4 regions of the Mesobacillus sp. MER 48 genome follow, and region 1 is predicted to be linked to each of the others. Evidence: riboswitches for the same ligand, from Rfam matches in the RefSeq annotation. Region 1 holds a riboswitch; each other region holds the start of a gene.

Region 1 (3,346 bases):
AATATTAAAAGAGATATTTTCAAGTATGGAATCGTCCTCAAACTTGAAGTTTAAATTGGAGACTTCAAGCAAGGGAGTCTTATGCTGGCCGCTCATCGGCAAGCTTTTCCTTTCTTGCTTCTTTTCCAAGAGGGAAGCTATTCAGTGCCCCGGTCCTGGCAAGGCTGTCACTTATGTATTTGCCTGATAGTCCGGCTAGCAGTGCCCCGCTTAATAATCTTACAAAAAACATTGCTGCCACATAGCCTGGGGATAAAGCAGAAAATCCTCCCAAAAAATATCCCCAGACAAAACTGGTGATGGAAGATCCCATACCTGCAGTAATCAGTACCCATGTTGAGTAGTTTTTCCATTTTGTTGCGGCGAAGACTGCTTCAGCTCCCAGTCCCTGAATAAGACCTGCAAGGATCAGTCTTGGTCCTACGGCATTTCCAAGCATAACTTCTATTATGGCCGCTATGGTCTCTGACAGTACAGCTGCTCCAGGCTTTCTGATGATATAGGCAGCGATGATTGAAACAATGAACCAAATACCAAAAATCAAATCATAGCCTATCATACCGAATAACCCGACCAGAACATTTCCCACCTGTAAAAAAAGCAGGTACACGACACCGAAAACGACTGCAAGGACGGATAACACAATCACTTCACGAAGTTTCCAATTTTCGATCATTATTTTGCCTCCTTTCTTGAAGGACTATTTGCTGACATGGTTACAGTCATTACAATATGGGAAGAATCACTGGACCTCGCTCCGTCAAATGCTTTTTCTAAACCAGTGAATACCTGGTTCGCATCCCCATCAAGCCTGGAGGCATAATGCACTCCGCCACCGAACACACCTTGTTCCTCAACGGTCTTAATTTGATCCATGATTACCTCCATATAATTCGCTATTCCCAGTGGATAGAGTGCGAACTGGCAGGCAACTTCCTGGCTGATGCTGTTTGAGAGTTTTTCATTTAGCAATATGGAGTCTTCTGCCATCAAGGTATCGCCTGCAGAATCGCCAGGGCATCCATTTGAAAAGGTAGCATTCAGGACTACATGGTCTCCGCCTTTTGAAGCATTTAAAAAGATTGCTTTAACAACATCAAATACATGTTCAGACCGCCCGCGTGCACAGGTGCTAATATCATCTGTCTTCATCCATACTTTTGTTGTGTCTACTTCTTTCAGTGCTGACAGGATTATTTCCACGAATCTGTCTGACATGGGGTAAATCGAAAATCTTGCCCCAGTAATCTCGCTTGTACCGCACAAATTCTTTTCCATTTTCTCAACGACTCCCTTTTTTTAAGTCTCGGAAAAACAAAAACTGCATCCAGCGTGATGGATGCAGTCGAATACTATCGCTTATAAAAAAGGGGAACGATGAGTTTCTCCCGCACTTCCCCACGCTGGTATTATCCAGATCGAGTAATAAGGGTCAGAACAAAGTTCTTCTCAGCAAAAAGCTCCCCTAGTGCAAAAATCTATGCAGTTGTTGTTTCCAAAATTATCTTAAAGCAATTGTCCGGAATTGTAAATGGTTAATTATTTAAAAATAAATCATTCATAATCCTGGTGAAAAACCTTTCTAAGGCGGTATTCATCCAGAGTACCAAGTTCACTGTTGAGAAGCAATTCCATTTCCTCTAATGCACTTTTCGTAACCAAAGGATCACTTATGGCCCAGTTAACAGTATAAACGAAGTAATAATCTTTGATTTGGCGGAAAATAACTACGGAGTTAGGATACTTGTCAAATTGAGCTTTAATATTATATCTTTTTGTGTATGACCATATTGTCAGTTTCATAGATTATCTCCATCTTTTATCTTCTAAAAGGCATATATTTATAAGATACCCCTTGCGGATGGGGCGGAAACTGGTTCCGGGAACAACATAGTGTTTTATACTGAAGGAATATGCTAAAATAGAGGTCGTTGCAGTATAGTTAGCGACATATATCTACATAATATCAGATTGCTAGCAGATAGATAGAAGTTTTTGAAGGAGTTGGAGGGAAGTCAGCATTATGAATGAAGCCCAAAGGATTCAGTTAAACGTCAGGGTATCCAAAGAGACCTCGGACAAGCTTGATGAAATTGTAGAATACTATCAGGAAAATACGAAAATTGGCAGGATCTACAAAGGTGATGTTTTGACAGATATTATCGAAAAATCATATGAAATCATGCTCAAACAGAAGAGGCTGAATAGATAAAAACAGTGTGACAAATTGTCAATGAGTAAATGTGGCAAAATATTGAACAAAATAGTTGCGCTAATCAATAATTAGTCGTATTATTTAAATAATCTGAATAAACGATAAGGTGGTTATTGATTATGATGCGTATGGCAATTGCAGGTGTAGCCGGCTTTGTCCTTGTGTTCATTGAATCATATATTGTCATGGTCCTAAAAAATTATGAAGCGATCGATTTTGGGGGGATCGCCCCGTTTGTCAGTGTCTGGACAATGAATTTTTTCCTTGTTTTCTCAATTTTGACCCATATTAAATTTTGGTATGAAGACCGTGAAGCTCAGCGTGAAGAAGAAGCTGCAGAAAGAGATAGGTTCATCAGTTAATTAAGACGGAGAAAGGCAAAATCGCCTTTCTCTTTTTTTTTATTATGCATTTTCCCCATTTTCAATTCGGTCACGTTCTGCTTCTTCAGCCGCAATCCTTAATTCCTGAAAGAATAGCTGATCATTGCACACCATGCTGTGCTGCTGATCATGTTCAAGTTCCTGTTCAGATTTAATAATGTTGTTTTGCTCTCTTTTCACTTGATTCATCCTCCTTACTTTATACTTCTCAGTGTTTAATTTCCCTTACCTGCAAAAATCATGCAAACATATTTCTATTTTCAAAGTATTTTCCCAATACCAATATTTATACAAACCTTTAATCAAGCTTGGCCGGATGAGGAAGACTATATCAAAAATAGTAAAGGAGTTAGCCCAAATGGAAGCCATTTATTATTATGATGATCAAGTTCATTATCTTAAAATTGAGATTTTAGCAACTTCTAAAGAATCATCTTGGCAGGCTTACGTTTTTGACGATAATTGGAATGATATCCTTAGCAGTGCTTCATCTATATCCGAGAGGTTCACAGAGACAATCGAGTTTGCTAAGGAAGCATTTGGCATCCGAGGAAGGCTATCTATAGTGGAAGATCTTCCTCTTGATAACTCGCTTAAGGAGGCATTGGAGATAATGTTATTCCATTTGCAGGCATTGCTATTTTCGTCAGCTATCTTAGTAGAAAACGACTGCGAAGCATTGGAACGTTATGGTTTTACAAAGGAAATCACAGCTGAGGGAAGAACTTTTTATCTCCTCGTCTCTGAT
Region 2 (3,346 bases), on a different contig from region 1:
ACAAGTGATTCGATTTCTTCCGATGGCAAAAAGGCAGTCAAATAGTTTTTAACATAGGGATTCCCTTCAAACAATTGAATGGCCAGCCAGCGAACAGGAAATCGTGTCCTCCCATCCAATTTCAGCCCCAGCTGGAGGATTCCCTCCTCTATTGCTTTTCCATAATACACAAGATTTGTTTTGCCAGTTCCTGACGGTTCTCTTGTCGCAAGTTCAGCAAGTTCGTTACAGCCCTTTCCTGATCTTGCCACGACAGGAGCAACATGGACCCCTAATGATTTTGACAACTGTTCAATATCGACTTGTATGCCCCTGTTTTTTGCAACGTCAAGCATATTCAAACCAATAGTGATCGGGGCGCCATATTCCAGAAGCTGCAGGGTAAGGTGCAAATTACGCCTTAATTGCGACGCATCGAGGATATTCAAAAGTTTCTCGAACGAATCCTCCAGGAAAAAGTTCGTAACCACACCCTCATCCTTCGACAATGGATTGAGCGTATAGACTCCTGGTAAATCAATCAGCTGATCCTTTCCATTCTTGAAAAGGCCAACTTTCTTTTCGACCGTTACTCCGCTCCAGTTGCCAACATATTCATATGATCCTGTTAAGTTATTAAATAACGAAGTTTTTCCGGTATTCGGATTGCCGATAAGCGCTATGTTCATCATACTCGCTCCACTTCGATCCGTAATGCTTCCTTGCGGCGGATACCTATGCATTGGCCGCATGATTCAACCATGACCGGGCCGCCAAAAGGCAGAATGCATTTTATGCATACTTCCGATCCTTCAGAAATCCCGAAATCAAGCAATCTTCTTCTGACATATTTGTCAGTTCCAGCAATATTCATGATCCGGCCTTTTTCACCAGTCTTTAATTTTCCCAGCATAGCCATCACCTTTTTTCAGTTTGTTAGTTTTTTATATCTAATTGAGAATGATTATCTTTATTTAATCAGTTTCAGGTCACTTTCACTGTGACATAAATCACAAAACACACTTATAACATATGAGAATATGGAAAACTCCATAGAATTGACAATTTTTCCGAGTTTCAGTTTCACGCTCATCACATACCTTAACGGGTATATTATAAAGGTGAAAAAGGAGAGCTGAATGAATTGTCAGCTCTCCTTGATATATCACATTTTATTGCTTACAAGTGTCGATTTGACCATCCTTGATGGAGCATAGCCAATGACAAGAATAATGATAATTGCGCTTAAAATCATACTTGGAATCATATAGGTTCCGTTATAGATGAGTGAATACAGCCAAGCCGGCTGTCCTTCTGGCGCCCAAACTCCGAAAAAGACCCAGCCGGAAAAGAAATGGGCGATAAAGCGAAGCAGGCTTCCAAGGAAGGTCCCCGCGATGATCAATCCTATCCACCTCTTTTTATATCCATTCCTGATATTCTCTTGGATCTGTCTTGCAAAAATACCGGCAAACCCTAATACAGTGAAGGCCACCAAATAATCGATGATTCCCTGGACAGGATGGAATATTTGCGAGAATCCCAGGATGAATTGCAGTAGTCCCAGCAGAAGCCCTGTGATGGCTCCTCCCTTGATTCCCCAGCGAAATGCCATCAGGAAAACCGGTACCATCGCGATTGATACTGAACCGCCCTGCGGCCAGATTCGAGAAAATAAAAATCCCGAGAATAAATCCAACAAATAAGCCAGTGCGGAAAACACTGCCACTTCCACTAAAAATAATGTTTGTTTTTGCTTCATAACTGTTCCTCCTTCTTTCCAGAATGAGGTCCGTTTTCAACACGCCTTTTCTGCTTCAGAAACAAAAAAAGCAATCAGGGGATCGATATAGGATTCCCATGATTGCTTTCCTATCGCATCCACATTCCTTCGCTAGCATTAACTAACAGGTTCAAAGGGTAAGAACTCGGCCGCTCACTCTCAGCTGCTCTCTGGCAGCTCCCCTTGTGGTTATTATTTAGTTTCTACACTATGAATATACTACTTCTTCTTTCTTATCACAAGTTAAATATTATTTTTCCAATCCTTGTCGAATCAAAAAAGACAAATCTCACCTCAAGTTGCTAAAAATATCGGTCTTTTGTCACGTTTTTATCGATTCGACGCTATTCAGCGGATGTTCTCAATTTTCGACAAAGGGATTTCGAGCTGCACCTCGAATCTTTAATATCGAAAAGAAAAACTGGGGGACTTAATAAAATGCTGCCAATCACGGATAACCGTTTGCTTAGCTTCCTGACTAGTGAAAGGGAACAACTCATTGCCGACTGGGCTGTAAAAATCATCGTCTCGGAAGATGATCCATATAAAGAAAAAATAACCAAGAACGCTGAGAAAATGTATGAAATCATTCTCTCTGTTTTTTCCAAGACAAATGAAGAACTGGAGGACCACCTCCAAAAACTTGCCTTTATGGTAGGAGAAGAACGAGTTCGCGCAGACATCAATATTGGGGATTTTGTCTACAATGTCAATTCAGGACGATCTGTACTTTACAAGCACCTGCACAAAATGAATATGGAATGGGAAGATATGCAGGAGTCCATCAACCGAATCAATTACTGTTTTGATACCTTCCTGTATTACGCAGTATCTTACTACAATGAACAGAAAAACAAAATCATTGAGGAAAAAAACCAATTCATCGACTCCACCCATAAGGACCGGCTGACATTGCTCGGCCAGATGACGTCAAGTTTTATCCATGAATTCCGCAATCCGCTGACTTCTATCCAGGGATTTATCCAGCTGTTGAGATCCGAACACGAGGATATGAAGTATCTTGATATCATTTCCGGGGAGCTTGAACAACTCAATTTCCGGATCTCTCAATTTCTGCTTCTTTCTAAAAAAGAACTAATTGGAAAGGAAAAAAAACTTTTCTCATTAAACAGAATGATTGATGAGGTTTTAAATTTCCTTTATCCCAGCATCCTCGACACCAATGTACGGATTGCCAAGGAAGTAGCAGATGACATGGAATTGTATGGATATTCCGATGAAATCAGACAGGTCTTGATCAATATCATCTTTAATGCAATTGATGTGTTGAGCCAGTATCGTGCTGACCCTAAAATTGAAATCAAGGGATACTTCGTGAATGATACACATATAAAAATCGAGATTTCCAATAATGGACCGGTCATTCCCGACCAGTTGCTGAAGACGATTTTCGAGCCATTCGTCACAACAAAAACGCTCGGAACCGGCCTAGGGTTATTTGTCTGCCGGGAAATAATCGAGAAGCACAAAGGCATACTTGCATGCTCATCAGAGCCAGATAAAACTTCATTCATCATGCTTTTGCCATTAATAAGGATGGAGAACTAACATCACAAAAAGACC
Region 3 (3,346 bases), on a different contig from region 1:
TTCGCAATCATGACAGGATCGATAACGACCTTTTCCCAGCCGAACTGCTTTATTTTTTCCGAGACCGCTTGTATGATTTCCGCGTTAAAAAGCATTCCTGTTTTCAGGGCATCCGCTCCAATGTCCTCACCGACTGATTGGATCTGCTCTGCTACCGCCTCTGCGCTCATCGGAAAAACTCCCTGGACACCAAGCGTATTTTGCGCGGTAACAGCAGTCAGGGCAGATGTGCCAAATACCTTCAGTTCCTGGAATGTCTTCAGGTCAGCCTGGATTCCGGCTCCCCCGCCGCTGTCAGATCCTGCGATTGTAAGTGCTTTTTTCATATTCATTTACCTCCTCTTTCAAAAGAACTTTTACTGTAGATTTCCTCAGCATCCAAACGGTAGAGCTGGTTCAGGAACTCCACTTGAAAACTCCCTGGTCCCTGCAAGGCACTTTTGTCAGCGGCAACTTCGGCTGCCACTCCGTAAATGCTCAATGCAGCAGTTGCTGCTTTCAAAAAATCCTTTTCCACTGCTGTGAATGCCCCGATTACTGAGGTCAGCAGGCATCCGGCACCGGTTACCTTCGTAAGGATTGGATGTCCATTTCTGACGACTAACGTAGATTCCCCATCTGTAATAACGTCTTCCTTACCTGTCAGCGCAACAATCGTATTCAATTTTTGAGCAGCGGATTCTGCCAGCTCGATCACATCCCCATCTGAATCACCTGCGTCAACACCGCGTATGTTCCAGGCTTCCCCTGCTACATTGGCAATTTCCGCGGCATTTCCTCTTATGACCGAAATCTCCAGTTCCTCCATCAGCCTTCTTGCAGTTTCCGTCCGATAAGCAGTCGCCCCGGAACCAACCGGATCAAGGATGACTGGAACTCCATGCTCATTTGCCGCTTTGCCGGCAATCAACATAGATTCGACGACTTGAGGCGTCAACGTCCCAATATTCAGCACAAGGCTGCCCGCTATGCTTGCCATTTCGGCAACTTCCTCTTGTGCATAGGCCATCACTGGAGATGCACCAAGAGCCAGCAGCCCATTGGCGGTAAAATTCGTGACCACAACATTCGTGATGTTATGTACAAGTGGATTCTCTCTGCGGACCTTCTCCAGCAAACCAGCAATCTCTCGTTTTTCCATTCCAATTCCTCCTTCATCCATCCTCAGACCGCCTCTGCGACCTGAATTCCATCTCCTTAATCCATCACCAGCCCGCCGTCTACGACCAGATTTTGTCCGGTAACTGCACGCGCCCATGGTGAGGCGAAGAACAAAATTGAGTCTGCAACTTCTGTGGGATCGGTGACTTTTCTAAGAGGTGTTGAAGATTCGATTAGCTGGAATACTTCCTCAGAAGTAGCTGAGCTTGCGTCGGTCATTTTTAGCAGTCCTCCCGAAACCATATTGACGGTAATGCCATACTTTCCAAGATCATTCGCCATATTTCTTGTGAACCCCAGCAGCGCAGCCTTGCTTGTTGTGTAGTCATGGTAGGCGACAACTGGATTCTGGAAGAGGTTCGTGCCAATATTAATGATTCTGCCAAACTTCTTTTCTTTCATATTTGGCAATCCCGCCTGGATGGTATTCAATGAACCGCGGACAGCTCCCTCAAGCTGCTGTTGGTAATCCTCCCAGTTCACTGCAAAAGCATCCTTATTCGCCACAGGATCAAACTTAAAATTGACCAAAGCATTATTGACGATGGTCGTAATCGGTGCCCCAAAATGTTCTTTTGCCAACCTGAACATGCTTTTGACCTGTGCAGGATCACGCACATCCGCCCTTAGAGCAAGGGCATTTTCGCCAATGGTCTCTGTCAGAGCCTTTGCCTTTTCTTCATTCTGAAAATAGTTGATGACAACTTTTGCACCTTCCCTTGCAAAAGCTTTGACCGTTTCTGCACCAAGGCCACGGCTTCCTCCAGTTATTAAAACTACTTGATCTTTTAACTCCATTTGTTTCAACCTCCTTAAAATATAAAAAGCCAGATCCATATATAATGGACCTGGCTTAAAAGCAAAGTAAGAAAACTTCTCTCACACTACTTTCCTACGCTGGTATTACCCAGATCAGGTCCGAAGGGTTAAAAGACTTAGCGTCTTCCTCTCAGCCAGCAGAAGGGCACCCCTAGTAGTAAATCGAATATTCAGTTGTCTTTATCCTAGCCTTATCTCCTATATATGTAAAGTAAGAAGTTCATATTCTGCTATTTTTTAGTTCTTCATTGATTTCTTCCAGTAGTCTAAGCTGATGGTCCTGCTTTTGGATGATACTTGCAGTTAATTTTTGCAGTGTAATCGTTATCGACCAGAGTGACAGCAGCAACACAATGATGAGGCCAAGATCAATCATCTTTCTTTTTCCCTTCGGTTAAATCGTCAAATGGAGTGTAATGATTGCTTGGCAAATTACCTGAGCGGATTATCTTGAAAATCAGATAAAACACGACAAACAGCACTATGAACGTGAAAAAATACCCCATACTGTCCAGCCTCCTTTACTTTCATTATACAATAAACATGATACAAAAAATGGAATTTTCATTCTTTTTAAAATGGTCTTCTTGATCATCTGTGCTAATATGAAAATATACATATGAATGGGAGATGAAAGCAATGAAAAACGAGATAATCGAAAGATTCACCTCTTATGTCAAAATCGACACACAGTCCAATGAAAACAGTGAGACCACTCCATCGACCGAAGGCCAGCTCACCCTTGCCAATATGCTTGTCGAGGAACTAAAATCGATTGGCATGGAGGAAGTCACGATTGATGAAAACGGTTATGTGATGGCAACACTTCCTGCAAATACCGATAAGGATGTCCCAACCATCGGGTTCCTTGCCCACGTCGATACGGCAACTGATTTTACAGGCAAAAATGTCAATCCGCAGGTTGTCGAAGACTTCGATGGCAATCAGATCATCCTGAATAAGGAGCAGAATATCATCCTGTCGCCAGCGGATTTCCCTGAACTGCCTCAATATAAAGGCCATACATTAATTACGACCGATGGAACGACTCTTCTAGGCGCTGACAACAAAGCAGGGATTGCCGAAATCATGACGGCGATGGCTTATTTGATCAAGCACCCTGAAATCAGGCATGGTAAAATCCGTGTTGCTTTCACTCCGGATGAAGAAATTGGCAGAGGCCCTCATAAGTTTGATGTAAAAGCATTCGATGCAAAATTCGCTTACACCGTTGACGGCGGTCCGCTTGGCGAGCTGGAGTATGAAAGCTTTAACGCAGCAAGCGCCAAGGTGACTTTTAAAGGAAAGAACGTCCACCCCGGCACGGCAAAGGGCAAAATGGTGAACTCCGCCAAAATCGCGATGG
Region 4 (3,346 bases), on a different contig from region 1:
ATTCTTCCGTTTTTTTATCTGCGTTATTTTCAGGTGGAGCTGAAGTGTTGTTGTTTCCGTTACAAGCAGATAAAACGAGAGCCATAATCAGAGTGATTATAATGGACAAAAATTTATTGGATTTCATTAAAAATCATCCTTTCTTCTATTTGGATTTTTTAATCAATACAATTCCCTTTGCAATAGGATGGTTCGATTGGGTTTCAACTGAATATGCCAGGGTTAAAAGTTCTTCCTCACTTATTCCCTGGACAGGAAAAATATCTGTTACTCCGAAGTTTCCCTCGGTTAGTGTCCCCGTGTTATCAAAAACAATCCGAACTCCTTTATATGTCCCTTCGGATGCCACTCTATTAGGAATTAACAATCCCTTTTTCGCTGCTATGGCGGTTGACCGTGATGTTACTAAAGGACCCGCCAAACCAAGTGCATGAGGGCAAGCGATAATTAAAACAGTAACCATTCGTTCCAAAGCAAATTCGAAATCACCTGTGGCAGCCCAATAGGCAAGTGTAATGATACCCGCAAGAACTGCTGCGCAAAATAGCCATTTATGCCATTGTGGTTCCTCCTTTCAGAAGTATCAAAGTTAACCATTATTTTTCCGAAAACAATGTCCTAATCGCGTGATAAGCATTCGATATTTTTATACCCTACACCCCTATCGTAAAACTTATTTTTTATATGGCTTTCTAACAGAAGAGGTACTGTATGAACTTGAAATGAGGGATTTTTTAAAAATGATTAATAACATAAGTCAACCAGCCTTTACGAAGCTGTGTTAATCGTCTTCATGTTTTTAGAATAATGATAGAATTTCATGTAATTATTTGTACTTTCTAAGGAAGAGGGAGAATTTGGTCGGTATTTGTCTAAGGGCTTCTTTAGCTAAACTCCTTGAAAGTGTGTTCTATTGTCCATATAGGCAATAAGCACTCTATTGCTTAAAAAACTTTTCTTTATTTTTCGTATTGTGTATACTCGAAGGGAACTGAATAGCAATAACTAGGGGTGCCCAATAGCTTGGGCTGAGAAAGGGACGCGTTAAAGTTCCTTGACTCTTTGGACCTGATCTGGATCATACCAGCGTGGGGAAGTTGACAAGTGCACAGTCTTTTTGTGCAGAGACATTCGCGGTTAAAGCCGGTCCATCTTTATGTGGGCCGGCTTTTTTACATACTAGGGAATTTCCCAGGTGCCAGATCTCGTCCCTCAATTTTAAAAAAGGGAGAGATGATCAGTGAAAACAGCAAAATCATTAAACCAGGACAGCATTTCGATTATGGCAAGCTTCTCTGGGAGCAAAAAAGTCTATGTGGAGGGCTCGCAGCCTGATATTAGGGTTCCGATGCGAGAGATTGAATTAAGTCCGACCAGCGGATCTTTTGGAGAGGAAACCAATGAGCCGGTTCGCGTATATGATACGAGCGGTCCCTATACGGATCCTGCTTATACACCCGATCTTAGAAAGGGTCTTCCTCCACTGAGGAGCAGGTGGATTCAGAGACGAGGGGATGTTGAAGCGTATGAGGGCCGGAAAATAAAGCCCGAGGACAATGGATACTCAAGTGAGCATGACCCGAGGGCAAATGATAAGGTTTTTCCGGACCTATCGCGTAAGCCATTGAGGGCGAAGGAAGGGAAGAATGTTACCCAGCTGCATTATGCCAAAAAGGGAATCATTACGCCGGAGATGGAGTTCATAGCGATACGGGAGAATATGGACCCGGAATTTGTGAGATCTGAAGTGGCAAGGGGCAGGGCCATCATTCCTTCCAATATCAATCATCCTGAGACTGAACCCATGATTATCGGCAGCAACTTTCATGTCAAAATAAATGCGAACATTGGGAACTCGGCCGTCTCCTCGTCCATTGAGGAAGAAGTGGAAAAAATGACGTGGGCTACCCGATGGGGTGCAGATACAATCATGGATTTGTCTACAGGAAAAAACATTCATACGACACGCGAATGGATTATCCGGAATTCAGCTGTTCCGGTTGGCACCGTTCCGATTTACCAGGCGCTTGAAAAAGTGAATGGCATTGCTGAGGACCTTAGCTGGGAAGTGTTCAAAGATACGCTCATTGAACAAGCTGAGCAAGGGGTTGACTACTTTACCATCCATGCAGGCGTCTTGTTGCGGTATGTTCCGCTGACTGCCAGACGATTGACTGGAATTGTCTCAAGAGGCGGTTCGATCATGGCTCAATGGTGCCTTCATCACCATAAAGAAAACTTCCTTTATACACACTTTGAAGAAATCTGCGAAATCATGAAGGCATATGATGTGGCCTTCTCTCTGGGAGATGGTTTGCGCCCTGGATCGATTGCTGATGCCAATGACGAGGCCCAATTTGCTGAGCTCAAAACACTTGGGGAGTTGACGAAGCTTGCGTGGGAGCATGATGTACAGGTAATGGTAGAGGGACCCGGGCATGTTCCGATGCATTTAATCAAGGAGAACATGGATAAGCAGCTGGAGATTTGCCAGGAAGCGCCATTTTATACACTAGGACCGCTAACCACTGACATCGCGCCGGGATATGACCACATTACATCTGCGATCGGAGCTGCGATGATCGGCTGGTACGGTACAGCTATGCTCTGTTACGTAACGCCAAAGGAACATTTGGGACTGCCGAACAAAGACGATGTGCGTGAGGGTGTGATCACCTACAAAATTGCCGCCCATGCCGCTGATCTGGCAAAGGGCCATCCTGGAGCGCAAAAAAGGGACGATGCCCTGTCGAAAGCCCGTTTTGAATTCCGTTGGAGAGATCAGTTCAATCTTTCATTGGATCCTGAACGCGCATTGGAATACCACGACGAAACATTGCCGGCTGAAGGTGCAAAAACTGCTCACTTCTGTTCTATGTGCGGACCTAAATTCTGCAGCATGAGAATCTCCCATGATATCCGGAACTATGCAAAAGAGCATAAGCTAGAGCCGGAGGACGCAATCAAGAGGGGACTTGTTGAAAAAGCAGAGGAATTTAAAAAAGCCGGAGGAAAGCTTTATCAATAAGAACTGATTAAAAAGGGGAGCCGCTTTCTATTTTTATCTAGTAATCTCTTAAGTCCGTCTTTTTGCGCCTATTTTCACACCTTTAAGTCGATGAATACATCGTTCAGGTAACTTTTTCCCAAACTCATGGAATGGTCATTTAGCATTTTTTACAGGTTTAATTGATTAGTAATTCCGTATGCGAAGGGAATAAATTGTCTATTAAGAGCCATTTCACTTTCTCTGTTACGTTTCAATCATATACTGGGGCCAGCGTGAATGTCACGATTAGTGTCGGGATGTGCTCATACGAAGTGGGCCTCGGTAAGGAAAACTTCT

The links. A riboswitch is a leader RNA that binds a small molecule or an ion and turns the genes downstream of it on or off. The one in region 1 is predicted to bind thiamine pyrophosphate.
Region 2: linked by a shared signal. The riboswitch ahead of thiT (energy-coupled thiamine transporter ThiT) and the one ahead of M3593_RS02105 (YkoF family thiamine/hydroxymethylpyrimidine-binding protein) in region 1 are both predicted to bind thiamine pyrophosphate.
Region 3: linked by a shared signal. The riboswitch ahead of M3593_RS16145 (3-oxoacyl-ACP reductase) and the one ahead of M3593_RS02105 (YkoF family thiamine/hydroxymethylpyrimidine-binding protein) in region 1 are both predicted to bind thiamine pyrophosphate.
Region 4: linked by a shared signal. The riboswitch ahead of thiC (phosphomethylpyrimidine synthase ThiC) and the one ahead of M3593_RS02105 (YkoF family thiamine/hydroxymethylpyrimidine-binding protein) in region 1 are both predicted to bind thiamine pyrophosphate.

Annotation. Positions count from the first base shown of each region.
Region 1 is NZ_JAMAUR010000001.1:421,642-424,987, reverse strand. It holds gene M3593_RS02115 (ABC transporter ATP-binding protein) at 1-96, opposite strand, end outside; gene M3593_RS02110 (ECF transporter S component) at 80-676, opposite strand; gene M3593_RS02105 (YkoF family thiamine/hydroxymethylpyrimidine-binding protein) at 676-1,278, opposite strand; TPP riboswitch at 1,379-1,477, opposite strand; gene M3593_RS02100 (hypothetical protein) at 1,555-1,803, opposite strand; gene M3593_RS02095 (hypothetical protein) at 2,024-2,212, shown strand; gene M3593_RS02090 (hypothetical protein) at 2,335-2,577, shown strand; gene M3593_RS02085 (hypothetical protein) at 2,620-2,778, opposite strand; gene M3593_RS02080 (hypothetical protein) at 2,957-3,346, shown strand, end outside.
Region 2 is NZ_JAMAUR010000008.1:61,693-65,038, forward strand. It holds gene feoB (ferrous iron transport protein B) at 1-668, opposite strand, end outside; gene M3593_RS20335 (FeoA family protein) at 668-892, opposite strand; gene thiT (energy-coupled thiamine transporter ThiT) at 1,145-1,741, opposite strand; TPP riboswitch at 1,849-1,956, opposite strand; gene M3593_RS20345 (histidine kinase N-terminal domain-containing protein) at 2,201-3,331, shown strand.
Region 3 is NZ_JAMAUR010000004.1:269,196-272,541, reverse strand. It holds gene thiD (bifunctional hydroxymethylpyrimidine kinase/phosphomethylpyrimidine kinase) at 1-332, opposite strand, end outside; gene thiM (hydroxyethylthiazole kinase) at 329-1,141, opposite strand; gene M3593_RS16145 (3-oxoacyl-ACP reductase) at 1,198-1,959, opposite strand; TPP riboswitch at 2,034-2,143, opposite strand; gene M3593_RS16140 (hypothetical protein) at 2,201-2,356, opposite strand; gene M3593_RS16135 (hypothetical protein) at 2,349-2,486, opposite strand; gene pepT (peptidase T) at 2,620-3,346, shown strand, end outside.
Region 4 is NZ_JAMAUR010000005.1:158,428-161,773, forward strand. It holds gene M3593_RS17475 (YdhK family protein) at 1-127, opposite strand, end outside; gene M3593_RS17480 (HAD family hydrolase) at 146-463, opposite strand; TPP riboswitch at 998-1,112, shown strand; gene thiC (phosphomethylpyrimidine synthase ThiC) at 1,283-3,028, shown strand; gene M3593_RS17490 (diguanylate cyclase domain-containing protein) at 3,223-3,346, shown strand, end outside.